Regions from separate parts of the Streptomyces sp. NPDC002088 genome, predicted to be linked through region 2. Evidence: riboswitches for the same ligand, from Rfam matches in the RefSeq annotation. Region 2 holds a riboswitch; each other region holds the start of a gene.
What was found. A riboswitch is a leader RNA that binds a small molecule or an ion and turns the genes downstream of it on or off. The one in region 2 is predicted to bind cobalamin.
Positions count from the first base shown of each region.

Region 1 (9,678 bases), on a different contig from region 2:
GCACCGCCAGCCGCCGGAGCGCGCGAAGGCCAGCACCCCGGCCGGGGTGTCCTCCGCCCAGGTCAGGCCCTCGCCCTCCAGCAGCTTGCGGCGCAGCCGCAGGGCCGTGCGGTACAGCTCCAGGGTCGAGCCCGCCACACCGTCCTGTGCGGCGACGGCGTACGACGCGAAGGACGCCGGCTGCGGCAGCCAGGCGCCACCCGCCCCGAAGCCGTACGACGGCCCCGTCGGCGTCCACGGCAGCGGCACCCTGCATCCGTCGCGGCCCTTGCGGACGTGGCCCGTCTGCTCCCAGATGGGGTCCTGGAGGACCTCGAAGGGCAGGTCGGCGACCTCGGGCAGGCCGAGTTCCTCACCTTGGTAGAGGTACGACGATCCGGGCAGCGCCAGCATCAGCAGGGTCGCCGCCCGGGCCCGCCGCAGCCCGGCGTCCGCGTCGACGGCGGGCGCGTGACCGCCGGACAGCAGCCAGGTGTTCTCGTCCGTGCCCGGCGGGAGCGTCAGCCGGGAGGCGTGCCGTACGACGTCGTGGTTGGACAGCACCCAGGTGGCGGAGGCGCCGGCCGCGCGGGCGGTGGCGAGGGAGTCGGTGATGACCTGGCGCAGCTCGTCGGCGTCCCATCGCGCTTGCAGGTACTCGAAGTTGAAGGCCTGGCCGAGTTCGTCCGGGCGCGCGTACAGCGCGCGGCGGGCGCCCGGCACCCAGGCCTCGGCGACCGCCGTGCGGGGCGGGGAGTAGGCGTCGAAGATCTTGCGCCAGTCGCGGTAGATCTCGTGGACCTCGTCGCGGTCGTAGTACGGATGGCTGCCGGGCGGCACGTGGTCGAGGGCCTCCTCGCCGGTCGCGCCGACGTCGCCGACGTCCCGCAGCGGCTCGGTGAGGTCCTTGGTGAGTGCGTGCGCGACATCGACGCGGAAGCCGTCGACACCGCGGTCGGACCAGAAGCGCAGGGTGGTGCGGAAGTCGGCGCGGACCTCCTCGTGGTCCCAGTTCAGGTCGGGCTGCTCGGGGGCGAAGAGATGCAGGTACCACTGCCCGTCCGGGACGCGTCGCCACGCGCTGCCGCCGAAGACGGACTGCCAGTCGGTGGGCGGCAGTTCGCCGTGCGCACCCCGCCCGTCGCGGAAGACGTACCGATCGCGGGCGGCGGACCCGGGGCCGGAGCGCAGCGCCTCCTCGAACCACGGGTGCCGGCGCGAGGTGTGGTTGGGGACGATGTCGACGATGACCTTCAGGCCCAGCCGGTGCGCCTCGGCGACCATGGCGTCGAAGTCGTCGAGGGTGCCCAGGCGCGGGTCGACGTCCCGGTGGTCGGCGACGTCGTAGCCTCCGTCGGCGAGTTCGGAGGGGTAGAAGGGGCTGAGCCACAGGGCGTCGGCACCGAGGGCGGCGAGGTGGGTCAGGCGCTCGGTGACGCCCCGGATGTCGCCGAGCCCGTCGCCGTCGGCGTCGGCGAAGCTGCGGGGATAGACCTGGTAGACGACGGCCTGGCGCCACCAGTCGGGGTTCCGGGAGGAGAGGTCGGGCAGATCAGGCACGCGGTCTCCTTTGGGACGTGGTCGGGCAACACCGGAAAGCCTGTCCACATTGCCCGGAAGGGGAACGTTTTACGTCGTCCGGAGGGGGCCATTCCCTGCGTGGACGCGTCCGACACCCTCGCCTGCCGGGGCGCCCGTGCGTCATCCCCCGTCCGCGGAACAGTGCTTGAGCAGCGCCCGTACGTCCTCGTCCACCACCCGGTACCGCACGACCCGCCCCTCCTTCTCCCCCTCCACGACGCCGGCCGCCCGCAGCAGCCGAAGTGCCTGCGACACGGCCGGGTCGTTCATGCCGGTCGCGATCGCCAGGTCGGAGACGGCCAGAGGGCCGGTGCGGTGCAGGGCCAACAGCAGGGCGAGGCGTTTGGGGTCGGCGAGCAGGGAGAAGCGGTCGGCCCAGGTGCGGACGTGACCGGGCTCGCCGATGGCGGCGATCGCGTCGCACACCCGGTGGCCGTCGATCGTGCGGCGGTCGGCGCGGTCGGCCGGGACGAGATGCATGGCGCCATCCTCGCAGGCACCACTATGTGATCTTGAATACCTGCGCAGGTATGCAGCTATGCAGGGGACGCCTCGCACCCCTACGGTGGGCGGGCCGTGGTGTTCGGGAAGCCGGTGTGATGCCGGAGCGGCCCTCGCCACTGTGATCGGGGAGTTCCCGTCCCGTCCGGCACCAGCCGGGCCACTGGTCGTACGACCGGGAAGGCAGGGGCGGAAACGTACGACCCGTAAGCCAGGAGACCGGCCACGGCATCTCACGAAGTGATCCACGAGGTGCTGGAGCGTGAACCGGATGACCCTGCCCAACGCTGCCCCCACGGCCGCCGGGACGACGCCGGAGACGTCTGCGACGTCCTTCAAGTGGCGGCGCGAGGACACCGTCAAGACAGCGGGGCTGATGGCGGTGATCGCCGTCCTGCACGTCGTCGCCTTCGGAATCCTCTTCCTCCTCGTCGTGCCGGAGCACTACGAGGTCGGCGCCAAGGCCTTCGGCGTCGGCCTCGGCATCACCGCCTACACCCTCGGCATGCGGCACGCCTTCGATGCCGACCACATCGCCGCGATCGACAACACCACCCGCAAGCTGATGGCCGACGGCAAGCGGCCGGTGTCGGTGGGTTTCTGGTTCGCGCTGGGGCACTCCAGCGTGGTGGTGCTGCTCGCGCTGCTGATCGCGGGCGGCACGCAGCTCGCCGGCCGGGTGATGAACGAGGACTCCAGCACCCACCAGGTCCTCGGCTTCATGGGGACGACGATCTCCGGCACCTTCCTCTATCTCATCGCCGCCCTCAACCTGGTCGCCCTGCTCGGCATCCTGAAGGTCTTCAAGGCGATGCGGGCAGGAACGTACGACGAGAAGGAACTCGAACAGCACCTGGACTCCCGCGGCTTCATGAACCGCATTCTGGGCCGCCTCACCAAGTCCATCTCCCGCCCCGGCCAGATGTACCCCCTCGGTTTCCTCTTCGGCCTCGGCTTCGACACCGCCACCGAGGTCACACTGATGGTGATGGCCGGCTCGGGCGCGGCGGCGGGCCTGCCCTGGTACGCGATCCTGTGCCTGCCGCTCCTCTTCGCCGCGGGCATGAGCCTGTTCGACACCCTCGACGGCACGTTCATGAACTTCGCCTACCAGTGGGCGTTCTCGAACCCCGTCCGCAAGGTGTTCTACAACCTCACCATCACCGGCCTGTCCATCGCCGTCGCCTTCTTCATCGGCACGATCGAACTGGTCGGCGTCCTCCACGAGAAGCTCGACCTGCGCGACGACGTCACCGGCTGGATCGCCGGCCTGAACCTGGACAGCGTCGGCTACGTCATCGTCGGCCTGTTCGTCGTCGTATGGGCGGCGGCGGTGGCGTACTGGCGGCTGGCGAAGGTGGAGGAGCGGTGGGCGGTACGGCCCGCCGACACCAACTGAGCCGGCACCAACCGGCGGAGCCCCCCGTTGTCGTCGGGCTCGCGCTCAGCCCTCCACCGTCGCCAGGTAGAGCTTCACGTACCGCGCCACGTCCACGTCCAACGCCACGTCCACGAGGGCCTGTTCGCGAGCGCTCTCGTGGATCTCGGACTCGCCGGGGCGCGGGCGGCGGTCGACGATCGTCTGGCCTCGGGACGGACCGGGGGCGAGGGAGACCTCGACGGGCAGCAGGTGAGTGCTGATACCGGCCGGGTCGGCGACCGCGCAGACCGCGCCCGCGTCGCCGAGGCCGCCGGCCGGGTCGTCACCGTCGGCGGCGGGGGCGGACGGGCGGCGCGCGAGCAGGTCGCCGGCCAGCCGGGCGCCCGGTTCCGCGCTCGCGCGCAGCCGTCGTACGTCGGCCCCCGGCACGACGACCCGCTGGAACACGTCCAAGCCGTACATGGTGATCGGCACCCCGGCGGTCAGCAGGACCGCCGCCGCCTCCGGGTCGTGCCAGACGTTGAACTCCGCGACCGGCGTGGCGTTGCCCGTGGCCACCGCGCCGCCCATGAACACGATCCGCTCGATGTTGCGGGTCACCTCCGGGTGCGTACGCAGCAGCAGCGCGATGTTCGTCAGGGGTGCCGTCGGGATCAGCGTGACCGGACGCGGTGAGGCGAGGATCTCCCGCCGGAGCAGCGTCACCGCGTCCACGTCGACCGGGGTGCGGGTCGGCGCGGGCAGGCCGAGGTCGCCCATGCCGTCCTCCCCGTGCACGTGCCGTGCCGCGCGGACCGGCTCGATCAGCGGCCGCTCGGCGCCACGGGCCACCGGGATGTCGGGAGCGCCCGCCAGCTCCAGCACGGTCAGGGTGTTGCGGACCACCCCGTCGACGTCCGTGTTCCCCGCCACGCAGGTCACCGCGCGCAGATCGATCGCGGGGTGGCGGACGGCGAACAGCAGGGCCAGGGCGTCGTCGACGCCGGTGTCGCAGTCGATGATCACGGGCACGATCGAACCGTTCGACACGGCGGGCTCCTCTCACCGGGCCTGCGCAGGCCCCACGCGAGCGACCCTACGCATCGTCTCCATCCCACAGCGCGCTGCCCCGGCCCGCCACCCGCGCCACGACCCGCTCCACCAGCTCGGCGCCGGGCAGGGCCCCGATCCGCCGCCCGTCCCGCAGCCGTACGTCCACCAGACCGCCGCCCGCCTCCCGCTCCCCGATCACCGCCACGTACGGCACGAGCCGCGCCGCCCGGATCCGCGCCCCCAGGCTCCCCTCCCCGGCGCACTCGGCGCGCAGCCCGCGCTCGGCGCCCCGCCGTACGAGGTCCCGCGCCGGCGCCTCCTGCGCCTCCGACACCGGCAGGACGACCAGGTGCACGGGCGCGAGCCACGCCGGGAACGCACCGCCGTGCTCCTCGATGAGGTGCGCGACCGCGCGCTCCACGCTCCCGATGACGCTGCGGTGCACCATGACCGGCCGGTGCTTGGCTCCGTCGGCGCCGATGTAGTGCAGGTCGAAGCGTTCGGGCTGGTGGAAGTCGATCTGGACGGTGGAGAGGGTGGCCTCGCGGCCGGCCCGGTCCTCGATCTGCACATCGATCTTGGGCCCGTAGAAGGCGGCCTCGCCCTCGGCCTCCTCGTACGCGAGCCCGGACCCCTCCATGACCTCCCTCAGCAGCGCGGTGGCCCGGCGCCACAGCTCCGGGCCGGCGACGTACTTGCCGCCCGCCCCCGGCAGGGAGAGCCGGTACCGGGAGGCGCGGATGCCCAGGTCGGCGTAGGCCCGGCCGATCAGCTCCAGGGCCGCGCGAGCCTCCTCGACGGCCTGGTCGAGGGTGCAGAAGATGTGCGCGTCGTTGAGATGGATCGCCCGTACCCGGGTCAGCCCGCCCAGCACACCCGACAGCTCGGAGCGGTACATGCCGCCCAACTCGGCCATACGCAGGGGCAGTTCGCGATAGGAGTGCGAGCGTGAGCGGTAGATGAGGGCGTGGTGGGGGCAGAGGCTGGGCCGCAGCACGACCTGCTCCGCGCCCAGCTGCATCGGCGGGAACATGTCGTCGCTGTAGTGGTCCCAGTGCCCGGAGATCTCGTACAGCTCGCGCTTGCCGAGGACCGGCGAGTACACGTGCCGGTAGCCGGCGGCACGCTCGGCCTCGCGGATGTACTCCTCGAGGCCGTACCGGACGATCGCCCCGTCGGGCAGCCAGTACGGCAGCCCCGACCCCATCAGCGGATCGGTGTCGAACAGTTCGAGCTCGCGGCCGAGACGTCGGTGGTCGTGCATGGTGGGCTCCTCTCCTGCCGAGTCCCGTCGGGAGCGAGCACCACACGCCGAAGCCCCGGGGCGCTCACCCCGGGGCTTCGGACATCTACGTCAGCTGTCAGCGCGCCGGGACACGTTCCGGCGTCGTCGTGAGGGACGGGATGGCGCACTGCATGGGATGACCGTAGCGGTGGGGTGGGGAAGGGGCGAACGGTTTTCCGGCGGGGACCGGTGGCCCCACCCCGCTCACCCGTACGGCCCGCCGCGCTGGTGCCCCCGTACCCCTGGTGTTGCCGTGAAAGGACGGACCCTCGACGCACCCCCTGGAGCAACCCCGATGACCCGCGTGCGCACTCTCCTCGCCTCCGCCCTCTCCACCGCCACGCTCCTGACCACCTCTGCCTGCCTGGGCGCCGCCGAGGGAGCCCCCCACGCCCCCATAGTCCCGGCTTCCTCCGCGGCCCCTTCCGCCCACGCCTCCTCCGCGGCCGGCTCCGCCCTCACCGACGCCCAGGCCCACGACGCCCTCATCACGGACACCGACCTGGGCGGCTCCTGGGTCCCGACGCGTGGGGCCGCGACCTGGCGGGACGGACTGCTGAAGGCGAAGACCTCGGTGGCCGAGTGCCGGCGTCTGCTCGACGCCCTCTACGCCGACGAAATCCTCGGTGCCCCCGCCCGCGCGGTGACCGGCCTCGACGACACCGACGCCGATGCGCAGCTGCGCTACCAGATCTCCGCCCAGTCGCCGGCGGCGGTGGACAGCTGGCTGGCCTGGCTGAGCACCATGCCGCAGAAGTGCGCGCGGTTCACTGCCACGTCGACGACGGGCGCCGTACTGGACGTCCAGGTCTCCGACGAGGCGCTGCCCGAGGTCGGCGACGCCCGGCAGGGCCTGCGGGTGACGGTGACCGCGGTGACCGGACCGGAGGGCCAGACACTCGACGGCGACCCCGCCACCCTCTCCCTGGACGTCGCCGCCGTCCGCGTCGGCCCGGACGCGTTCGCCCTCACCAACGGCGGGATGGGCGACGTACCGAACGACGCCACCCAGGCTGCCGTACAACTCGGCGCCCAGCGCCTGACGGAGATCCGCAAGCAGGGCCGGGCGCAGGTCTGACGCCTACCGCTCCTCGTACGGATCCGTCGGCTTCTCACAGCGGCGGCTGGGCGGGCGCCGGTCCCAGTGTCGTCGTGCCGGGCGCCGTACGGTGTCCGAGCCCCGTCCGGTACGCGTCCAGCGCCGCCTCCACCCGCCCGGTGCGGCGCAGCAGGTCGCCGAGGAGCCGGCACAGGTCGGCGAGGTCGCCGGCGGCTCCCGCCCGCTCCAGCAGGCTCAGCGCGCGCACGTAGTGCTCCTCGGCGGCCTCGGTGTCACGGGCGTCGTCGGCGATGATGCCGAGGAGGCGGTGCGCACCTGCCGCGTGCACGGCGCCGCGCTCGGGCGAGAGGTCGCCGAGCACGTCGTGCAGCAGGGCGGCGGCCTCCTCGGACTTTCCCCGCCGGTGCAGTACGTCGGCGAGCTCGACGGCGACCTGGCTGCTGTAGAGGGCGGCGCGCTTGGCGGCGAGCATGGCCATGGCCTCCCGCAGCTCGCCCTCCGCCCGCTCCAGGTCACCGTTCTGCGCGGAGACATAGCCGCGCATCCAGTGACAGTTGGCGAGCTCGGTACGGATCTGCAGCTGCCGGTAGAGCTCGGCGGCCTTGGCGAGCGAGGCGTCGGCCTCGGCGAGCCGGCCCTCGGCGAGCAGCGTGCGGGCGACCGACCGGTGCATGTGGGCGACCAGGGCGGGGTCGCCGGCCTGGGGCGCCAGGGCGAGGGCGAACTCGGCGGCCTGGGCGGCGCGGGCGTGGGCACCCAGGTCCATGTAGGGCCCGATGGCGGAGGCGTACAGCAGGAGCAGCGCGTCGGGATCGTGCAGTCCGGCGCGGTTCAGCTCGTCGAGGGTGGACTCCAGCAGGTATACGGCGTACCGGAGTTCACCGGCGAGGTAGTGGGACAGGGCCCGCCCACGCAGCGCGGGCACCCTGGCCGGCAGCGGAGCATCGGCGAGACACGCCTCCGCCCGCTCGAAGCACTCCCGGGCCGTCCCCAGGTCACCGGTCTCTATCCCGCACTCCCCGAGCCCCAGCAGCGCGGTGGCCTGCACTTCGGCCAGTCCCTCCGCCTCCGCCTCCGCGAGCAGGACGGAGTACCGCTCGGCCGCCTCCTCGGCCTCGCCCGTGGCGAGGGTGCGCTGGGCCTCGGTCAGCCGCAGCCGCAGATCGGTGACGAGCCGGGCGGACCGCCCGGTGGCCAGCTCACCGAAATCGACCCCGAGCCGCTCGGCGATGTGCCTGAGCGCCTCGTCGGAGGGCCGCACCCGTCCGGCCTCCAGGGTGGAAATGTAGGCAGGCGTGTACGTCGGCTCGGCCAGCTGCCGCTGGGTCAGCCCGCGTTCGCTGCGCAGCCGCTGCACGCGACGCCCGATGACCTCGGGCTCGTCCCTCTCGCCCACGCCCCCGCTACCCCCAACCACCCCTGGAACTCTTGCGGTTCGACCATGACACGCCCTAGGTTAAACCGCGACTTAAACACGCTTAACACTTCACTGTCACCCGTTGCGAGGTCGCCGTGCCCGGACCCACATCCGCGCGTTACGCCAGGGGCTTCGCGGCAGCCGTGCTCGCCACGGCGACCCTGATCCTCGCGGCGAACGCGGGACCGGCGCGGGCCGCGGAAGAGGGGCCGCGGGCACCCCGCCCGCCCGCGAGCGCACCTGCCGCACCGCTCTCACTGTTCTCACCAGCCTCTTACTGACCAGTTCACCTCGATGTCAGTACCGTGACCTAATCTGCGCAGTCTGATTCCACTTTCGTTCCGGGGGGTTCGAAACACGTGCGCAGACGCACTCTTCCCGCCGCGACAGCACTCGCGGTTCTCTTCGGCTCCGTCGCGCTGGTCGCGGGCGGCGCCGGGTCGGCGGCAGCCGACTCCAGCACACTCCTGCCCCTGAAGGCGACCGGCGACATGGTCGTCGACGGAGTCCACCACCGGGTCTTCATCAGCGACCCGACCAGCGGTCAGGTCGTCGTGACCGACTACGCGGGCACGGTCGTCGCGACCGTCGGCTCGCTGCCCGGCGTCCGCGGACTGGAACTGTCCGCCGACTCCGCCACCCTCTACGCGGCCGTGGGCGACGCCGACGCGATCGTCGCCATCGACACGGCGACCGCGACCGAGGCCCACCGCTACTCCACCGGCACGGCGGACCCGCAGTACCTCGCCGAGGCGGGCGGCAAGCTCTGGTTCGGCTACGGCGGCGCCGCCAAGGGCAACATCGGCTCGCTCGACCTCACCGGCACCGACCCGGTCGTCACGCTCGCCCAGGCCCCCGTCAACACCTGGTACTCCGCCCCGATCCTGAACGCCTCCGCCGGCGCCCCGAACACGCTCGTCGCGGGCGCGCCCGGCCAGAGCCCGGTCGTCCTCGCGGTGTACGACGTCTCCTCGGGCACCCCGACCCAGACCGCGTACGCCTTCGACCCGGGCGACACCGGCGGCGGCAACCTCACGGACATGGCGGTCACGCCGGACGGCCAGGACGTCGTCACGGCCAGCGGCGCCCCGTACTACCAGGCGGTCTACAAGCTCACGGACCTGTCCAAGGACGGCAAGTACGAGACGAACACGTACCCGAACGCCGTGGACATCGCCCCGAACGGCGTCGTCGCGGCGGGCACCAACTCCTGGTACGAGCCCGACGTCCACGTCTTCAAGCCGGGCACCTCGCTGCCGCTGAAGGAGTACGAGTTCGGCAGCAGCACCGGCAGCAGCGCCTCCGACACCCTCGCCGCGCGGGGCCTGGCCTGGGCGCCGGACGGCAGCGAGCTGTTCGCGGTGTCCATCGACAGCGCGGACAACTACTCGCTGCGCGTCTACGACGACCCCACCAAGACCGCCGCCACGCTGACGGCCGAC
Region 1 is NZ_JBEOXO010000002.1:384,495-394,172, forward strand. It holds gene ABT114_RS05495 (glycoside hydrolase family 13 protein) at 1-1,539, opposite strand, end outside; gene ABT114_RS05500 (ArsR/SmtB family transcription factor) at 1,681-2,040, opposite strand; cobalamin riboswitch at 2,121-2,303, shown strand; gene nicT (Nickel transporter NicT) at 2,333-3,460, shown strand; gene ABT114_RS05510 (nucleoside hydrolase) at 3,506-4,471, opposite strand; partial or broken gene thrS (threonine--tRNA ligase) at 4,518-5,741, opposite strand; gene ABT114_RS05520 (hypothetical protein) at 6,055-6,837, shown strand; gene ABT114_RS05525 (helix-turn-helix domain-containing protein) at 6,872-8,215, opposite strand; gene ABT114_RS05530 (hypothetical protein) at 8,332-8,517, shown strand; gene ABT114_RS05535 (Ig-like domain repeat protein) at 8,596-9,678, shown strand, end outside.
Region 1: another riboswitch for cobalamin. It lies ahead of nicT (Nickel transporter NicT); the one in region 2 lies ahead of ABT114_RS22455 (ribonucleoside-diphosphate reductase subunit alpha).

Region 2 (9,678 bases):
GAGGTTGACCGAGCCCAGGTTGCAGACCGCCGTCTCCCCGTCGTCCGTGACCTCCAGGATCTCCGTGCAGAGGTTGGAGGAGTGGACGACGTGGCCCGGCTCGGCCGTCTGGTTGGCGGTGCGGTTCGCGGCGTCCTTGAAGGTCATCCAGCCGTTGCCGGTCTGCGCGAGGGTGCGCATCATGCGGCCGTACAGGTCGCGGGCGGCGATCGTCTTCTTCGCCAGTCCCGCCGCCTCCGCCCTGCGGTAGGCCGCGTCGAACTCGTCGCCCCACAGGTCGACCAGCTCGGGTACGTCGGCGGGGGAGAAGAGGGACCACTGGGCGTCGGCGTTCACGCGGCGCATGAACTCGTCCGGGATCCAGTGCGCGAGGTTGAGGTTGTGCGTACGGCGGGCGTCCTCACCCGTGTTGTCGCGCAGCTCCAGGAACTCCTCGATGTCGGAGTGCCAGGTCTCCAGGTAGACCGCGGCCGCGCCCTTGCGCCGGCCGCCCTGGTTCACCGCGGCGACCGAGGCGTCGAGGGTCTTGAGGAACGGGACGATGCCGTTGGAGTGCCCGTTCGTGCCGCGGATCAGCGAACCGCGGGAACGGATCCGGGAGTACGAAAGGCCGATGCCGCCGGCGTGCTTGGAGAGGCGGGCGACCTGGTGGTAGCGGTCGTAGATGGAGTCCAGCTCGTCCAGCGGGGAGTCGAGGAGGTAGCAGGACGACATCTGGGGGTGCCGCGTGCCGGAGTTGAAGAGCGTGGGGGAGGAGGGGAGGTAGTCGAGGCGGCTCATGAGGCCGTAGAGCGCGGCGACTTCGTCCAGCGCGCGTGCGCCTGCTTCTGAATCGAGCGCAGTGTTCTCGGCCAGGCCGCTCGCGACGCGCAGCATGAAGTGCTGGGGCGTCTCGATCGCGCGACGGGTGATCGGGTGCCGGAGCAGATAGCGGCTGTGCAGGGTGCGCAGGCCGAAGTAGCCGAAGCGGTCGTCGGCGGTGGCGTCGACGAGTGCGTCGAGACGGTCGGCGTGAATGCGCACGAACTCCGCCGTACGGTCGGCGATGAGTCCTTCCCGATGTCCGACGGCGACGGACTCGGTGAATGTCGTCACGCCCTGCGAGGCGGCTTCGGCGGCGATGCTGATGGTCAGCAGCCGGGCGGCCAGCCTGGAGTAGGCCGGATCGTCGGAGATGAGCCCCGCGGCCGCCTCCGTGGCCAGCTCGCGCAGCTCCGTCTCGTCCGCCCGCGCGGACCGGCCGCGCAGCGCGGCGGCGGCGACCCGGCCGGGGTCGGCGTCGGGGAGGTCTGCGGTCAGCTCGGTCAGGGTCCGCAGCAGCGCGGCACCGGGACCGTCGGGCTCCATCGCCGGGGTGGCTGAAACCGGATCGGCTGGCGCGATGGTCACGTGGGGCTCTCCCTCGCTCGGCACGGGGCCTTGCGGAGGGCAGGGGCAGCACACGAGCGCACGGGGCGTCGCGTCCACCGGCCCATTCCACGAGGCCCGGACGTCAGGGCACCCGGACCGGACGGCCGGGCGCGCTGTCGGCAGGTCCTCGGACTGACTCCTGTACACAGATATGCACAAGTACACCGTTGCGGGACAGTTCCGGATTCGCACCGGATTCCCCTGCGGCGACAGCGAGCATGAGCATACATCTTGTGCCGGGCTGCGGCGTCACCCCCAGATGTTGTGTCGGGTCGGCGTCAGAGCGTCAACTCGTAGGTGAGGAGAGTGATGTCGGCGAGCTGCGGAATCGGGTTCCAGTCGCGCTCGGGGCTGCGGGTGAAGCCGAGCCGCTCGTAGATCCTGTGGGCGGAGTGCATGGTGCGCTGAGTCGACAGGACCACGCGCACGCAGCCTTCGACGGCTCGGGCGCGGTCGAGGCAGGCGCGGACGAGGGCCTCACCGGCACCCCGGCCGCGGGCCGCGCGGTCGACGGCGAGCATCCGGATCTCGGCCTCACCGGAGTCGGCTATGTCGGCCATGGACCCGCCGGACGGGACGAAGGTCACGCCGCCCAGGACGCGGTCGTGCGCCACGGCGACCAGCACCTCGGCGGCGGCCGCCCGCTTGCCGACGTCCCGCAGCTCGCCGAGGTACTCGTCGCTCTCGCCGAACTCGAGGAGACCGTCATGGAGGTAGGCCTGGGCGGTGATCTCGCCGAGCACCGTGTATTCCGCGGGGTTCGCCTGCCTGATCGAGATGTCCATGAGGCCGATTGTGCCGGACGGGTACGACAACGGGCCGCCGGATTTTCTCCGACGGCCCGCTGATGCTCGTACCTGGCTGATGCTCGTGTCTGCTAGTGGGCTGCTCCCGCAGTCGCCGGCGGCAGTTCCACCTGGACGCCGGGGTCGCCCGCGTCCGCCGTGTAGTCCGCCGGGGACGTCTCGTCGATGCCCTCCGGAGCCTTCACGGCCTTCAGGACGAAGGTGAGGACCACCGTGACGACGACGTTCAGGACGAACGCCGTCAGGCCGATGTAGCCGATCTCGCCGATGCCCGGGATCTCCTTCGACGAGCCGCCGAAGTGCTTCTGCGTGGGGGAGGCGACACCGTACGCGGCGAGCGTGCCGTAGACCATGCCGACCGCCCAGCCCGCGAGCAGCGCCCAGCGGTGGAACCAGCGGGTGAACAGGCCGCCGACCAGGGCCGGGAAGGTCTGCAGGATCCAGATGCCGCCCAGCAGCTGGAAGTTGATCGCGACCGTCTTGTCCATGGTCAGGACGAAGACCAGAGCACCCACCTTCACCAGGAGCGAGACCAGCTTGGAGATCTTCGTCTCCTGCTCCGGCGTCGCGTCCGGCTTGATGAAGTCCTTGTAGATGTTGCGGGTGAAGAGATTCGCGGCCGCGATGGACATGATGGCCGCCGGGACGAGCGCTCCGATGCCGATCGCCGCGAAGGCCACGCCCGCGAACCAGTCCGGGAACATGTCCTCGAACAGCTGCGGGATGGCCAGCTGGCCGTTCTGCACCTTCACACCCGCCGCGATCGCCATGAAGCCGAGCAGGGCCAGCAGGCCCAGCATCAACGAGTACAGCGGCAGGATCGTGGTGTTGCGGCGGATCACGTCACGGCTCTTCGAGGACAGCGTCGCGGTGATCGAGTGCGGGTACATGAAGAGGGCCAGCGCGGAGCCCAGCGCCAGCGTGGCGTAGGTCCACTGGCTCGCCTCGCCGGGAACCACCGCGCCGCGCGGCTTGCCCGTCGCCGGGTTCGTCTGGCTGAACGCCTCACCCGCCTTGGCGAAGATGTCGTCGAAGCCGCCGAGCTTGATCGGGATGTAGATGATCGCCACCGCGATGACGATGTAGATCAGCGCGTCCTTCACGAACGCGATCAGGGCGGGGGCGCGCAGACCCGACGAGTACGTGTACGCCGCCAGCACGCCGAAGGCGATCAGGAGGGGGAGGTCCTTCACGAACCAGTTCGTGTTCTCGCCGCCGCCCACGCCCATCACGTCCAGCACCGCCTGGATGCCGACGAGCTGGAGCGCGATGTACGGCATCGTCGCGAGGATGCCGGTCACGGCGACGGCCAGCGACAGGCTCTTCGAGCCGAAGCGGCCGCGCACGAAGTCCGATGTCGTCACGTACCCGTGCTTGTGCGAGACCGACCACAGGCGCGGCAGGAACGTGAAGATCAGCGGGTAGATCAGGATCGTGTAGGGCACCGCGAAGAAGCCCGCCGCGCCCGCCGCGTAGATCGCCGCCGGGACCGCCACGAAGGTGTACGCCGTGTACAGGTCGCCGCCGAGCAGGAACCAGGTGATCCAGGTGCCGAACGACCGTCCGCCCAGGCCCCATTCGTCGAGGCTGTGCTCGTTCTCGGCCCTGCGCCAGCGCGCGGCCAGGAAGCCCACGACCGTGACGGCCACGAAGAAGAAGATGAAGACGCCGAGCGCGACGCCGTTGACTCCGTCCTTCACTTCGACGCACCACCCTTCTGGGAGGCGCGGGCGCGCTGGTCACGCTGCCACAGCTGGTACGCGGTCATCGTCAGCGCCGTGGAGATGAGCACCCACAGCATCTGGTACCAGTAGAAGAACGGGATGCCGATGAGTGTCGGATCCGTCTTCGCGAACGAACCGACCCACAGCATCGCCACGAAGGGCGCGACGAGGCAGAGGGCGATGACGACGCGGACAGGCGTCACCAATGGCCCTCTGTCCACTTCTGGTGTATTTGACATCTGGCGGGTCCGTCCCCTCACTGATCACCGTTAACGCGCAGGCAATCTAGGTCACGGTGTCGCAGAAACGGAACCCCTCGTCCGTATATCGGGCACACGGCGGGCGTCGGAGGCGTCATCAGCAGCAGCGGAACCCCTGTCGGGGGTCCCGTTCCTGTCGGTCCGTCCGTATCTGCTCGAAGTCCCGCCGGGAGAGCAGGCGCGGCGGTTGTGCTACACCGCGTGCGCCAAGTCGGTCAGTCCTGCGGGCGCTTCAGCCGGGCCACGAACTTGTAGCGGTCCCCCCGGTACACCGACCGCACCCACTCCACCGGCTGGCCGTTCTTGTCCAGCGAGTGCCGGGACAGCATCAGCATGGGCAGGCCCACGTCGGTGCCGAGCAGGCCCGCCTCGCGCGGGGTGGCCAGCGAGGTCTCGATGGTCTCCTCGGCCTCCGCGAGGTGGACGTCGTAGACCTCGGCGAGGGCGGTGTACAGGGACGTGTACTTCACCAGGGACCTGCGCAGCGCCGGGAAGCGCTTCGCCGACAGGTGGGTGGTCTCGATCGCCATCGGCTCGCCGTTGGCCATGCGCAGGCGCTCGATGCGCAGGACGCGGCCACCGGCGGTGATGTCGAGGAGGTCGGCGAGGGTGTCGTCGGCGGTGATGTAGCCGATGTCCAGGAGCTGCGAGGTGGGCTCGAGGCCCTGGGCGCGCATGTCCTCGGTGTACGAGGTGAGTTGGAGCGTCTGCGAGACCTTCGGCTTGGCGACGAAGGTGCCCTTGCCCTGGATGCGTTCGAGGCGGCCCTCGACGACGAGTTCCTGGAGCGCCTGGCGGACGGTGGTGCGCGAGGTGTCGAACTCGGCCGCCAGGGTCCGCTCGGGCGGGACCGGCGTGCCGGGCGCCTGCGTCTCCGTCATGTCCAGCAGGTGCTTCTTCAGGCGGTAGTACTTGGGCACACGCGCGGTACGGACGGTCGCCCCACCCTCGTTCTCCGCACTGCTGACGTCGGTGCTCATGCTCTGCCTTCCCGGCTCCGGGTGCCGAAGCGACCGACATACCCGTCGGCCGCGGCTCACATCGTGGCACGGCTTCGTGTGTGGGTGTCCCCTGCGGATGACCTCGCACGTTCCGTGATCCCCTCTGTATACCGTCGGGGCCCATGTTGGTCTAGTCCAGCGCGCCGGGCCGGCGGTCGCGGTACACGCGAACAGGGCAGCCCGTTCTGGTCGCTTGCGAAATGAAAAGTCCCTGCATATCGCGGTCCCGTAACGGACGACTCGGGCCCCCTCGAACACCCTTGACAGCCCTATTGGTCTGGGCCAAGCTCCCCCCTACTGGTCTACACCATTGGTCCAGTCCCGGCCCCGCTGGGCGGTACCCACCACAACGGTCACCGCAGGGACCGTGGGGGGTTTGAGGGCATCCCTGAGGAGGGTGGCGTGAAGCGCAAGCTGACAGCCGCGATCGGTATCGCGGGCATGATGGTCTCCATCGCGGCGTGCGGGGGCAGCGACGACGGCGGTGACAGCAAGGCCGGGGCGGACGGTTACAAGGGCCAGACGCTCACCGTGTGGGTCATGGACGGCTCCTCGCCGGACCAGTGGCAGAAGGACGTCACCGCCGCCTTCGAGAAGAAGACCCAGGCGAAGGTCAAGTTCGAGATCCAGCAGTGGAACGGCATCCAGCAGAAGCTGACGACCGCACTGTCGGAGGAGAACCCGCCGGACGTCTTCGAGATCGGCAACACCCAGACCCCGGCCTACGCCAAGACCGGCGGCCTGGCCGACCTCGCGGACCTGAAGAGCTCCATCGGCGCCGACTGGACGCAGTCCCTCAACAACTCCTCCGTCTTCGACGGCAAGCAGTACGCGGCGCCCTGGTACTTCGCCAACCGCGTCGTCATCTACAACAAGAAGGTCTGGGCCGACGCCGGCATCAAGGACCTCCCGAAGACGCGCGACGAGTTCTACGCCGACCTCAAGCAGATCGGCGACAAGACCAAGAACGAGCCGATCTACCTGCCCGGCCAGAACTGGTACCACTTCGTCGGCCTGACGGTCGGCGAGGGCGCCGAGCTGGTCAAGAAGGACGGCGACAAGTACGTCTCCAACCTCGCCGACCCGAAGGTCGCCGCCGCCATGGAGACGTACAAGAAGTTCCAGGCGCTGTCCAAGGCGCCCAAGGACAAGGACGAGGCCACTCCGCAGCAGGGCGAGGTCTTCGCCAAGGGCAACGTCGGCGCGATCATCGGCATGGGCTGGGAAGCCGGCACCGCCATCCAGGCCAACCCGGCGATCGAGAAGGAGATCGGCTACTTCACCATCCCCGGTGCCACGGCCGACAAGCCCGAGGGCGTCTTCCTCGGCGGCTCCAACCTCGCCGTCGCCGCGGGCAGCAAGAAGCAGGCGCTCGCCAACGAGTTCCTGAAGATCGCCTTGTCCGACCAGTACGAGGGCGAGCTGGCCAAGCTCAACGGCGTCATCCCGAACAAGGAGTCGCTGCAGACCAACCTGACGGGCAACGCCGCCGCCGAGGCCGCCGCGCCTGCCGCCGCGGGCGGTGGCACCACGCCGCTGATCCCGGAGTGGGCCGCCGTCGAGAACGCCCCCAACCCGATCAAGACCTACATGACCGCCGTCCTGAACGGTAAGTCCCCGGCCGAAGCCGCCAAGCAGGTCGAGAGCGAGTTCAACAAGCGCCTGTCACAGCAGCAGTAGCGCTCTGAAGGAGGCGGGGGCCGCCCTCCCGGTGGCCCCCGCTCCCGGCGTCGACCAGGTCGAGAGAAGAGATGGCGAGCATGACCGTGCAGACCGAACGGCCGCCCTCCGGTCCGGCGGACGTCCGCAAGTCGGACGACGGAGGACCCGGCAGGCCACCACCGCGAGCCGCGTCGCGCACCGGCGCGCTCGCCCCGTACCTCCTGCTGCTGCCGGCCTGCGCGGCCACCGTGCTGCTGCTCGGCTGGCCGCTGCTGAAGGACCTGCTGCTGTCGTTCCAGAACCTCAACATGGGGCAGCTGATCCAGCATGTCACCGAGTGGAACGGCATCGGCAACTACAAAGAGGCCCTCACCGGCGAGGACTTCTGGCGGGTCACCCTCCGTTCGCTGCTGTTCACGGCCGTCAACGTCGTCCTGGTCATGCTCCTGGGCACCCTGGTCGGCCTGCTGCTCGCCCGCCTCGGCAGGCGCATGCGGGTGACCCTGATGGTCGGCCTGGTGCTGGCCTGGGCGATGCCCGTGGTCGCCGCGACCACCGTCTACCAGTGGCTGTTCGCCCAGCGCTTCGGGGTCGTCAACTGGGTGCTGGACAAGCTCGGGTGGCACTCCATGGCCGACTACAGCTGGACCAGCAGCCAGCTGTCGACGTTCTTCGTCGTCACCCTCCTGATCGTCTGGCAGTCGATCCCGTTCGTCGCGATCAACCTGTACGCGGCCACCACCACCATCCCCGGTGAGCTGTACGAGGCAGCGGCCCTCGACGGCGCCGGCGTGTGGAGGAGCTTCACCACGGTCACGCTGCCGTTCCTGCGGCCCTTCCTCTACGCGACCACGTTCCTGGAGATCATCTGGATCTTCAAGGCGTTCGTGCAGGTCTTCGCCATCAACGGCGGCGGCCCGGACCGGCTCACCGAGACCCTGCCCGTCTACGCCTACATCGAGGGCGTCGGCAACCAGCACTACGGCATGGGCGCGGCGATCGCCGTGCTGACCATCCTGATCCTGCTCGGCCTCACGGCCTACTACCTGCGGATCGTGCTCAAGCAAGAGGAGGACGAGCTGTGAAGCGCTCGCTCTTCGGCCGTCTGTGGCCCAACGTCACGGCCGCCGTCCTGTTCGTCGGCTTCGTCTTCCCCGTGTACTGGATGTTCGCCACCGCCTTCAAGCCGACCGGCGACATCATCGCGGACGACCCGGTCTGGTTCCCGACCGACATCACCTTCGAGCACTTCAAGACGGCGACCGGCGTCGACCACTTCTGGACGTATGTCGGCAACTCGCTGATCGTCACGGTCCTCGCGGTCGTCTTCGCGCTGGTGACAGCGCTCGCCGGGTCCTTCGCGCTGGCGCGGATGCGGTTCCGGGGACGGCGCGGCTTCGTCGTCGGCCTCATGCTGGCCCAGATGGCACCCTGGGAAGTCATGGTCATCGCGGTGTACATGATCGTGCGTGACTCGTCGATGCTGAACAGCCTGGTCCCGCTGACTGCCTTCTACATGATGATGATCCTGCCCTTCACCATCCTCACGCTGCGCGGCTTCGTCGCCGCCGTGCCCAGGGAGCTGGAGGAGGCGGCGTTGGTCGACGGCTGCACACGCGGCCAGGCGTTCCGCCGGGTCATCCTGCCGCTGCTCGCCCCCGGCCTCATGTCCACCTCGCTGTTCGGCTTCATCACCGCCTGGAACGAGTTCCCGCTCGTCCTGGTCCTCAACAAGGAGGCCGAGTCCCAGACGCTTCCGCTGTGGCTGTCCCGCTTCCAGACCGCCTTCGGCGACGACTGGGGAGCGACCATGGCGGCGTCCTCGCTCTTCGCCATCCCGATCCTGATCCTCTTCGTCTTCCTGCAGCGCAGGGCCGTCAGCGGCCTGACCGCCGGCGCCGTGAAGGGATAACGCCATCCGATGACGACATTCGCCAGCGGCACCGACACGCTCACCCGTGACGCCCTGACGGTCCTCCAGCCCGGCTTCCCCGGCACCACGGCCCCCGACTGGCTGCTGCGGCGCCTCGGTGAGGGCCTGGCCTCCGTCGGCCTGTTCGGCCGCAACATCGCCTCGCCGGAGCAACTGGCCGCCCTGACCGCGCAGTTGCGCGCCGAGCGGAACGACGTGCTGGTCGCGATCGACGAGGAGGGCGGCGACGTCACGCGCCTGGAGGTGCGGACGGGTTCCAGCTTCCCCGGCAACCACGCGCTCGGCGCGGTGGACGACACCGAGCTGACCCAGGAGGTGGCCTTCGAGCTGGGACGACGGCTCGCGGGGTGTGGCGTCAACCTGAACTGGGCGCCCTCCGCGGACATCAACTCCAACCCCGCCAACCCGGTCATCGGTGTCCGTTCCTTCGGCGCCGACACCGCCCTGGCCGCCCGGCACGCCGCCGCCTACGTCACCGGCCTCCAGGCCGCGGGCGTCGCCGCCTGCACCAAGCACTTCCCGGGCCACGGCGACACGGCCGTCGACTCCCACCACGCCGTGCCCCGCATCGACGCGGACGCCGCGGTGCTGGCGGAGCGCGAACTGGCCCCGTTCCGCGCGGCCATCGCCGCCGGCACCCGGGCGGTCATGAGCGCGCACATCCTGGTCCCCGCCCTGGACCCCGACCACCCGGCAACGTTGTCCCACCGCATCCTCACCGGCCTGCTGCGCGGCGAACTCGGCTACGACGGCCTGATCGTCACCGACGGCATGGAGATGCGGGCGATCGCCGCCACCTACGGCATCGAGCGCGGCAGCGTCCTCGCCGTCGCGGCCGGCGCCGACGCGATCTGCGTGGGCGGCGGCCTGGCCGACGACGAG
Region 2 is NZ_JBEOXO010000010.1:71,369-81,046, forward strand. It holds gene ABT114_RS22455 (ribonucleoside-diphosphate reductase subunit alpha) at 1-1,389, opposite strand, end outside; cobalamin riboswitch at 1,512-1,636, opposite strand; gene ABT114_RS22460 (GNAT family N-acetyltransferase) at 1,689-2,195, opposite strand; gene mctP (monocarboxylate uptake permease MctP) at 2,288-3,916, opposite strand; gene ABT114_RS22470 (DUF3311 domain-containing protein) at 3,913-4,179, opposite strand; gene ABT114_RS22475 (GntR family transcriptional regulator) at 4,416-5,180, opposite strand; gene ABT114_RS22480 (extracellular solute-binding protein) at 5,604-6,881, shown strand; gene ABT114_RS22485 (carbohydrate ABC transporter permease) at 6,962-7,948, shown strand; gene ABT114_RS22490 (carbohydrate ABC transporter permease) at 7,945-8,775, shown strand; gene ABT114_RS22495 (glycoside hydrolase family 3 protein) at 8,785-9,678, shown strand, end outside.

Region 3 (9,678 bases), on a different contig from region 2:
CGGCGAGGCACGCGCGCAGGCCGGGCAGGGCGTTCGCCGTACCGCCCCACACCTGCGAGGCGCGCAGCACGGCGAGCACGAGGTTCACGCGCGGTTCGGCCTCCGGCCCGCCGCCGAGGATGTGCAGCCCGTCCCGGATCTGCACGTCCTTGATCTCGCACAGATAGCCGTCGATGTGCATGACGAACTCGTCGAACGCGTCCTCGTCCGGCTGGTCGTCCACATGCAGGTCGTGATGGAGTTCCGCAGCTCGCACCAGCGTCCAGATCTGGCTGCGCACGGCCGGGGCCTTGGTCGGGTCCAGGTCGGAGACGAGGGCGTACTCGTCGAGGAGCTGCTCCAGTTTGGCCAGGTCGCCGTAGGTGTCGGCGCGGGCCATCGGCGGCACCAGGTGGTCGACGACCGTGGCGTGGCCGCGCCGCTTGGCCTGGGTGCCCTCGCCGGGGTCGTTGACGATGAACGGGTAAATCAGGGGCAGTTCGCCGAGGACGGCGTCCGGCGCGCACCCGCCACTGAGCCCCAGGCCCTTGCCCGGGAGCCACTCCATCGTGCCGTGCTTGCCCATGTGGACCACGGCGTCCGCGCCGAAGCTGTTCTCCAGCCACCGGTAGGCCGCCATGTAGTGGTGCGACGGCGGCATGTCGGGGTCGTGGTAGATCGCGATCGGGTTCTCGCCGAAGCCGCGCGGCGGCTGGATCATGACGACGACGTTCCCGAACTGGAGCGAGGCCAGCACGATGTCGTCCCCGTCGGCGTACAGGGAGCCCGGCGGCTCGCCCCACGCCTGAACCATCCCGTCGCGCAGCGCGGGGTCGAGCTTGTCGAACCACGCCTGGTAGTCGGCGAGCGGCACGCGCGCGGGCGCGGCGGCCAGCTGCTCCTCGGTGAGCCATTCGACATCGTGGCCGCCGGCGTTGATCAGCCGGTGGATCAACTCGTCACCGTTGTCGGGGTGTCCATCTACCACGTACCCGGCGTCCCGCAGGGCATCGAGGACCCGTACGGCCGAGGCGGGTGTGTCGAGCCCGACCGCGTTGCCGACCCGTGAGTGCTTGGTGGGGTAGGCGGTGAAGACCAGCGCGAGCTTCTTCTCCGCGTTCGGCTTGTGCTTCAACCGCGCGTGCCGTACGGCGATGCCGGCGACCCGCGCGGCCCGCTCGGGGTCGGCGACGTACACCGGGACGTCGTCCGGGCCCTGCTCCTTGAAGGAGAACGGCACGGTGATGAGACGCCCGTCGAACTCCGGGATCGCGACCTGCATCGCCGCGTCCATGGGGGAGAGCGCGGCGTCCGACTCGTCCCACGCGGCGCGCGAGGAGGTGAGGCAGAGGCCCTGCAGGACCGGCACGTCGAGGTCGGCGAGCGCCCCGATGTCCCAGGCCTCCTCGTCGCCGCCGGCGGACGCCTGCGAGGCGTGCGTACCGCCCGCCGCGAGGACGGTGGCGACGAGCGCGTCCGTCTTCCCGAGGATGTCGTACAGTCCGGCGTCGGCGCCGCGCAGCGAACCGCAGTACACGGGGAGCGCGTTGGCGCCCCGCGCCTCGATCGCGTCGCACAGGGTGTCCACGAAGCCGGTGTTGCCGCTGAGCTCGTGGGCACGGTAGAAGAGCACGCCGACGGTCGGACGGCCCGCTTCCGACGCACGGTCCCCGTGGACCCCGTACTCCGGCATCTTCAGCGGCTCGACGAACCCCTCACCGGTCAGCAGCACGGTGTCGGACAGGAACCGGGCAAGTTCCACCAGGTTCGCGGGGCCGCCCTCCACGAGATACCGCAGCGCCTCCGCCACGACCCCCGCCGGAACCGACGACTCGGCCATCAGCTCGGCGTCGGGCACGGCCTCCCCGCCGAGCAGCACAGTGGGGATCCCGGACGCCTTCAGCGCGGCCAGCCCGTCCTCCCAGGCCCGCTTGCCGCCCAGCAGCCGGACGACGGCGATACCGGCGCCCTCGATCAGCCCCGGGAGCTCCTCGGCGACGTCGACCCGGGTCGGGTTGCCGATCCGGTACGGCGCGCCGGAGGCCCGGGCCGCCAGCAGATCGGTGTCGGCGGTCGACAACAACAACACTGTGCTCATGCGGGCGCTCCCGGTGGAATGAAAGGCAGTCCTTGCGGCGCGCCCGACTCGATGAGCCGCCACAGCGCGTCCGTGTCCGCGTGCTGTTCGATCAGGTCGCCGAGCCGGTCGAGCTGCTCCTCGCGCAGCGCGGCGAACGAGGTGTCCGGGGCCGGTACGAAACGACGGCCCGCGGCGGCCGCCACCTCGCGCAGGAAGGCCCGCCGGAAACCGTCCGACTCCAGCGAGCCGTGCCAGTGGGTGCCCCAGGTCTGGCCGACCCGGCAGCCGTCCAGGCTGTGTCCATCGGCATCACGGATGAACGCCTCACCGCCGGTGACGTCGGCGACCCCGTGATGGATCTCGTACCCCTCGACGCGTTCACCGAGGGCCTCGCCGACGGGCCGGGTGAGGGTCTTCTCGCGGGCGAACCGCACCCGCACGGGCAGGATGCCGAGCCCGTCGACGTGCCCCTTGCGGCTCTCGACCTCGTCCTCGATGTGCTCGCCGAGGATCTGGAAGCCACCGCAGATACCGAGCACGGGCCGCCCCTCGGCGGCCCTGCGCTCCAGCGCGTCCGCGAGGCCCCGCTCCCGCAGCCACTCCAGGGCCTTCACCGTCCCCCGGGTCCCCGGAATCACGACGAGATCGGCGTCGGAGAGTTCCTCGGCCCGGTCCACGAACCGCACGACGACACCCGGTTCGGCGGCCAGCGCGTCCACGTCCGTGAAGTTGGACATGAGCGGGATCGCGCAGACGGCGACCCGCAGGATGTCCTCGCCGACGGGGGAGGAGACCGTGGACTCCCGGACGGCTCCCCGCAGGGAGACCCTCAGCCCGTCCTCCTCGTCGATCCCGAGCCCGTGTTGGAAGGGCAGGACGCCGTAGGCCCGTCGCCCGGTGAGGCCGTGCAGCATGTCGAGCCCGGGTTCCAGCAGCGACACGTCGCCGCGGAACTTGTTGACGAGGAACCCGGCGACGAACTCCTGGTCCTCGGGCGACAGCAGCGCGACGGTCCCGAAGAAGGACGCGAACACGCCCCCGCGGTCGATGTCGCCGACGACCAGGACCGGTAGCCGCGCATTGCGGGCGATGCCCATGTTCACGATGTCGGTGCGGCGAAGGTTGATCTCGGCCGGGCTGCCCGCCCCCTCACAGATCACCGCGTCATACGTGCCCCGCAACTCGGCGAGGCAGTCGAGCACGGTTCCGAGGAGCGCCTGCTGGCGCCCACCGTGGTAGCCGCGCGCGGTCATCTCGCCCACGGGCTTCCCCATGAGGACGACCTGGCTGCTCCGGTCGCTCCCGGGCTTGAGCAGCACGGGGTTCATCAGCGCGGTCGGCTCGACGCGCGCGGCCTGCGCCTGCATGGCCTGCGCGCGCCCGATCTCGGCGCCCTCGCGGGTGACGAAGGAATTCAGGGACATGTTCTGCGCCTTGAACGGCGCGACCTTGACGCCCTGCCGCACCAGCCACCGGCAGATTCCCGCGGTGACGACGCTCTTGCCGGCGTCGGAGGTGGTGCCGGCGACCAGGAGACCACCGCTCATGACGTACGCCCCTTCATAAGGAGTCCCGCGGCGGCACTGACGCCGAGCGCGAGCCAGCCGACGCGACGGGAGAGCCGTACGGCCCGGTCGATGTCCGCGACCCGGACGGCGCGTCCCTCACCGCCGTTGAGCACGGGCCGGTGCTCGACCCGCCCGGCGTAGGAGAGGGTCCCGCCGAGCCGCACGCCGAGGGCTCCCGCGAACGAGGCCTCCACGGGACCGGCGTTGGGACTCGGATGCCTGGCCGCGTCGGCCCGCCAGGCCCGTACGGCCCCCCGCGGATCGTCTCCGGCCACGGCCGCGAGTACGGCGGTGAGGCGGGCCCCCGGCCATCCGGCGACGTCGTCGAGCCGGGCGGACGCCCACCCGTAGCGCAGGTAGCGGGGCGACCTGTGGCCGACCATGGCGTCGAGGGTGTTCACGGCCCGGAACCCGAGCAGCCCCGGCACGCCCCCGACGGCTCCCCACACCAGGGCGCCGACGACGGCGTCGGAGGTGTTCTCGGCGACCGACTCGACGACGGCCCGGGCGATCCCGTCGGCGTCGAGAGCCTGCGGATCCCGCCCGCACAGATGCGGCAGCCGGGCGCGGGCACCCTCGACGTCCCCGGCTTCCAGGGCACGCCCGACGGCCCGGGCCTCCCGGGCGAGTGAGGTCCCCCCGACGACGGCCCAGGTGGCGGCGGCGGTGAGGGCGACGGAGGCGGCGGTGGAGGTACGTACGGCGCGGGCGGCCGTGGCGCCGAGCGCCACGGCGCCGCCGGCGCACACCACGGTGTGCAGCGCGCCCCGGCCCCGGTGGTCCCGCCACAACACCCGCTCCACGGCCCCGGCCGCCCGCCCGAACGCGGCGACCGGATGCCCACGGCGCGGATCGCCGAGGAGCAGGTCGCCGAGGAGGCCGGCCGTGGCGCCGTACGCGAAGACGCGATCGGCACGCATCCGCTCAGCCGATCGCGGCGGGACCGGGCAGAGACCTGGTGCTGAAGCTCAATCGGCAGCCGAGCATGGCGACATGTCCTCACTCAGGGTGTCCGCGCCCTGGTTCGATGAGACCGGCGGTGAGAGTTCCTGGCTCCCGGGGCTTACTACCCCGGTGACAGTGGCGGGACCGCGCCGGATTCGCACCGGCTTCCTCTCCTGCCGCCGTAGATGGCTCCGGCAGTCCACCACGGGCCCGGAAGGGCCGTCAACTTGCTGTTGACCTGGGGTGGAGGAGTGTGTGAAGGCCCACACGCGCGGCAGGTGACAGCTGTGTGAAGCCGGTTGGGCAAAGCGGAGGGCGGGAGGAACCCGTGGGTGCCTCCCGCCCTCGACTCGACGAACGGTGTGCCTGGGAGTCAGGCGACGATCAGGTAGATCCCGTAGCCCACCGCGGCCGCGCAGGCCGCGAAGCACGCGTACGCGCCCGTCACCGCCAGCGCGGCGGACCCACCCTGAGCGGAGGCCCGCTCCTGGCGCGAGAGGCCCATGATGCCGAGGGTGAACAGGGTCACGAGAGCCACGGTGACCACGAGGCTGACGCCGAACACGGAACCCAGGGTTGCCCAGTCGATGTTCATGGTGATGCTTCCTTCTTAACCGGGTGCGCGGGGCTCAGACGGCGGCGGCCGGCGGGGACACCGGCTCGGCGGTGGGGGCCGTGGCCTGGGCGGGGATCGTGGCCGGGGCGGGGATCGTGGCCGTGAGGTCCTCGGTCACCACGCCCGCGGGGGGCGGGGTCACCGCGGCGATCGCCGTGGTCACGACGCCGTCCGGCTCCTCCGTGTCGTTGACGTTGCTGTGGTCGACGACCTCGCGCCGGGAGAGCTTCCAGATCGCGGCGCTGGAGGCGATCAGGAAGACGGCGACGACCGCCGTGCCCCAGTCGCCGAGGTCCGTCACGGACTCGGCGAGGGCACCGACCACGGCGGCGGCCGGCAGGGTCAGGACCCAGGCGACGAGCATGCGGGTCGCGGTGGACCAGCGCACGACGCCGCCCTTGCGGCCGAGGCCCGCGCCCATCACCGAGCCGGAGACCGCGTGGGTGGTGGAGAGGGAGAAGCCGAGGTGGGAGGAGGCCAGGATGACCGTCGCGGCGCTGGTCTGGGCGGCGAAGCCCTGCTGCGGCTGGAGATCGGTCAGGCCGCTGCCCATGGTGCGGATGATGCGCCAGCCGCCGAGGTAGGTGCCGAGCGCGATGGCCAGACCGGCGGAGAGGATGACCCAGGTGGGCGGGTCGGAGTCGGGCGCGACGGCGCCGCCGGCGACCAGGGCGAGGGTGATGATGCCCATCGTCTTCTGCGCGTCGTTGGTGCCGTGGGCCAGCGAGACCAGGCCCGCCGAGGCGATCTGGCCCGCGCGGTAGCCCTTCGTGGCGGCCTTGCCGTCGGCCTTCTTGCCCAGCGTGTACGACAGGCGGGTGGCGAGCAGCGCGGCGACACCCGCGACGATCGGGGCCGCGACGGCCGGGATCATGACCTTGGTGACGAGCGCGTCGCCGTGGACCGCGCCCGTGCCCGCCGAGGCGATGGTGGCGCCGATCAGACCGCCCATCAGGGCGTGCGAGGAACTGGAGGGCAGGCCCACCAGCCAGGTCACCAGGTTCCAGAGGATCGCGCCGACCAGGGCGGCGAAGATGACCTCGGGACGGATGCCGGTCTCGTCGACGAGACCCTTGGAGATCGTGTTGGCGACCTCCACGGAGAGGAAAGCGCCCACAAGGTTGAGCGTGGCGGACATGACCACCGCGACCTTGGGCTTGAGCGCACCGGTCGAGATGGTCGTGGCCATCGCGTTGGCGGTGTCGTGGAAACCGTTCGTGAAATCAAACGCGAGTGCGGTTACGACCACAATCGCGAGGATCAGCGAGAAGCCTTCCATTTACCCAGGCAATCGTTCGAAGTCATTGGCTGGATGAAGGTAAGTAACCTGGGTGAACGGAAGGTGAACTGGGGCGGGCGTTGGGGTGTCACAAACGGGGGGCCGCCGCTCCGTTCGGAGACGGCGGCCCAGATGCCGCACGGCTAGTAGCTCCGGGCGAACGATTTCAGGCTGCTCGCCGAGCCGTTGAAGAGATTCTGGTCACCCGGCAGGCTGCCGCTGTTGTCGTACTGCCAGAAGGTCCAGTACGACCACCCGGCCGGCAGTGATCCCGCTTCTGCCGAATCGTGGCGGGCGATCCACAGCGCGTGACTGGAGGCAAAGGCGCGGCTGCTGCCGGTGCAGGTGTTCCACCAGTGGGTGGTCGTGTAGATCACCGGACGACGGCCGGTGAGCCGCTTCACCTCGTCGCTGAACGACCAGATCCAGGCGACCATCTTCGCCTTGCTCAGGCCGTAGCACTTGTGCTTGCCGTCGTACGGGTTGTACTCGATGTCGAGCGCGGGCGGCAGCGTTCTGCCGTCCGAGGTCCAGCTGCCGCCGTTGCGCACGAAGTACGCCGCCTGCGTCTTGCCCGACGACTTGTCCGGCAGCGCGAAGTGGTACGCCCCGCGGATCAGGCCCGCGTTGCGTGAGCCGTTGTACTGCTGGTTGAAGTAGGGGTTGCGGTAGGTGGTGGACTCGGTCGCCTTGACGTAGACGAACGTGGCTCCCTTCGCCTTCGCCTTCTGCCAGTCGACGTTCTTCTGGTGCGACGAGACATCGTGTCCCTTGGGCGGGCTCGCCGCCGAGGCCGGCAGCTCGGTGAGCGCGGTCCCCCCGAGCGTGAGAGCCGCCACCGATGCGGCGATCACGCCGGCACGGTGGCGGGACGGTTTGCGATCACGGGCCATGTTTCCCCCCGGAATGGCTGCGTGCACGACAAATCCCCCAGAGGCTACTGGAGGACCGGTGCATGCTCGTCGATCTCCGGCCAAGGGGCTCGAGAAAGGCATCTATACATATATGCGCCCTTACGGAGCTGCGGCTTCCGCCCTACAGTGCCCCGGCCCCGCGGCGCGCCGCGGCCGCGCCTGGCAGGATCGCGGCATGGCTGAGCAGCGGCGCGACGAGCGGGGCGGACGGGGCGTCCGGGACGGCGCACAGGTTGTGCGGGAGGGTGCCGGAGGCGTGGCGGAGTCGCGGGGGAGCAGTGTGCGTGCGGAGGAGGCGCGCGCCTGGGACGCCCTGGTCGCGACGGCCCGCCGGACCGTGTCCGAGGGGCTGGTCGTCGGCACCTCCGGCAATGTCTCGGTGCGCGTCGGGGACACCGTGCTGGTCACACCGTCGGGCGTGCCGTACGACCGGCTGACGCCGGACGACGTGACCGGTGTCGACCTCGACGGCCGGCAGGTGCTCGGCACCCTCGCCCCGACCAGCGAGCTGCCCATGCATCTCACCGTCTACCGCACCACCGACGCCCGCGCCGTCGTGCACACCCACGCCGTGCACGCCACGGCCGTCTCCACACTCGTCCCCGAGCTGCCGACGATCCACTACATGGCCGGCGCCCTCGGCGGACCCGTCCGGGTCGCCCCTTATGCGACATACGGCACCGAGCAGTTGGCCGAGAACGTGCGCCACGCCCTTGCCGACCGCACCGGCTGCCTCCTCCAGAACCACGGCACCCTCACCTACGGCGCCACCCTCGACCAGGCCTACGACCGCACGGCCCAGCTGGAGTGGATGTGCCGGCTGTGGCTGACGGCGTCCTCGGTGCCGGGCCTGACGCCGAACCTGCTGTCGGCCGAGCAGGTGGCGGAGGCGGGGGAACGGCTGCGGGGGTACGGGCAGCGGGGCTGAACCCGCTCCCGCACTACCCCCCTCCCGCGCCTCCTCACGTCACCCCGCCCCCGCCTCCCACTGGCCGGTCGCCCGGTCCGCCACGACACTGGACTCGTGCGCCCTGCCAAAGCGACGGCCGCTGCCGTCACCGCAGTGATAGGGGCCGGTGCCGCCGCCGTGGCCGCGGGCCGACTCGCCAGCGACGCCGCCCTCAAGGCGCCGCCCGGCAGGCCCCTGCCCACCGAACCCCGGCTCACCGTGCACGGCACGGCCGCGGGGCAGATCACGCTGACCAGGGACCTGGCCTCCCTGCGGCCCGGCGTCTACGGCCTCGCGGGCGACGGCTCCCACGCCGTGGTCGGCGCCGTCCTGGACGCCGCCCCGCACTCCGCCGATACGGTCGTACGCCGCCTGGAACGCGTCACCCACGGCACGCTGCGGCAGCACGACAAGGTGTGGCTCACCCCGAACGTGCACATCGGCAACCCGAGTGCCGCCCTCGGCCTCGACCACGCCGACGTCGACGTCCCGGGTGAACTCGGTTCCCTCCCGGCGTGGTTCGTCCCCGGCGCCCGCGACACCTGGGTGATCGCGGTCCACGGCCTCGGGACCACTCGGGAACACCCGATGAACATCATGGAGTTCCTGCACGACCTCCGCTTCCCGGTGCTCGCCCTCGCCTACCGCGGTGACCTCGGCGCACCCCGCCCGGCGGACGGCCTGAACCATCTCGGCGAGACCGAGTGGCGCGACCTGGACGCCGCGATCCGCTACGCGGTGCGCTACGGCGCCGAGCGCGTCGTCCTGCACGGCTGGTCCACCGGCGCCACCATGGCCCTGCGCGCCGCCGCGCACTCGGGGCTGCGCGACCGGGTCTCGGGGCTCGTCCTGGACTCCCCGGTCCTCAACTGGGAGACCACGCTGCGCGCCCTGGCCGCGGCCCGCCACACGCCGGAAGCGCTGCTGCCGCTGGCCGTCCTCGCCGCGCAGGGCCGCACGGGCACGAACAGCGACCGGGCCGACGAGGCCGCCGACCCCACCCTGCTCCGGGTCCCGACCCTGATCTTCCACGGACCCGGCGACGAGGTGGCCCCCTGGCCCCTCTCCCGCCGCCTCGCCGGCCGCCGGCCCGATCTGGTCACCCTCCAGCCCGTCGCGCGCGCCCCGCACGGCGCCATGTGGAACGCCGACCCGGCGACCTACGAGGAGGCCCTGCGGCGTTTTCTGACCCCCCTGATGTGACCGTGCCGAGCACCGGTCACCGACCGGTCGACCTGATTCCGTTTAATGCCGTACCACTGGCCTGATCACACCTGTCAGCCCCTCTCCCGAGCACGTGCGTTGGCCAGTCCCGTCGCCCGCCGTGACATTCCGTTTGGGTTTTCGG
Region 3 is NZ_JBEOXO010000020.1:119,519-129,196, forward strand. It holds gene cobN (cobaltochelatase subunit CobN) at 1-2,077, opposite strand, end outside; gene ABT114_RS34350 (cobyric acid synthase) at 2,074-3,606, opposite strand; gene ABT114_RS34355 (cobalamin biosynthesis protein) at 3,603-4,547, opposite strand; cobalamin riboswitch at 4,652-4,791, opposite strand; gene ABT114_RS34360 (hypothetical protein) at 4,946-5,167, opposite strand; gene ABT114_RS34365 (inorganic phosphate transporter) at 5,202-6,467, opposite strand; gene ABT114_RS34370 (lysozyme) at 6,611-7,360, opposite strand; gene ABT114_RS34375 (class II aldolase/adducin family protein) at 7,557-8,309, shown strand; gene ABT114_RS34380 (alpha/beta hydrolase) at 8,406-9,533, shown strand.
Region 3: another riboswitch for cobalamin. It lies ahead of ABT114_RS34355 (cobalamin biosynthesis protein); the one in region 2 lies ahead of ABT114_RS22455 (ribonucleoside-diphosphate reductase subunit alpha).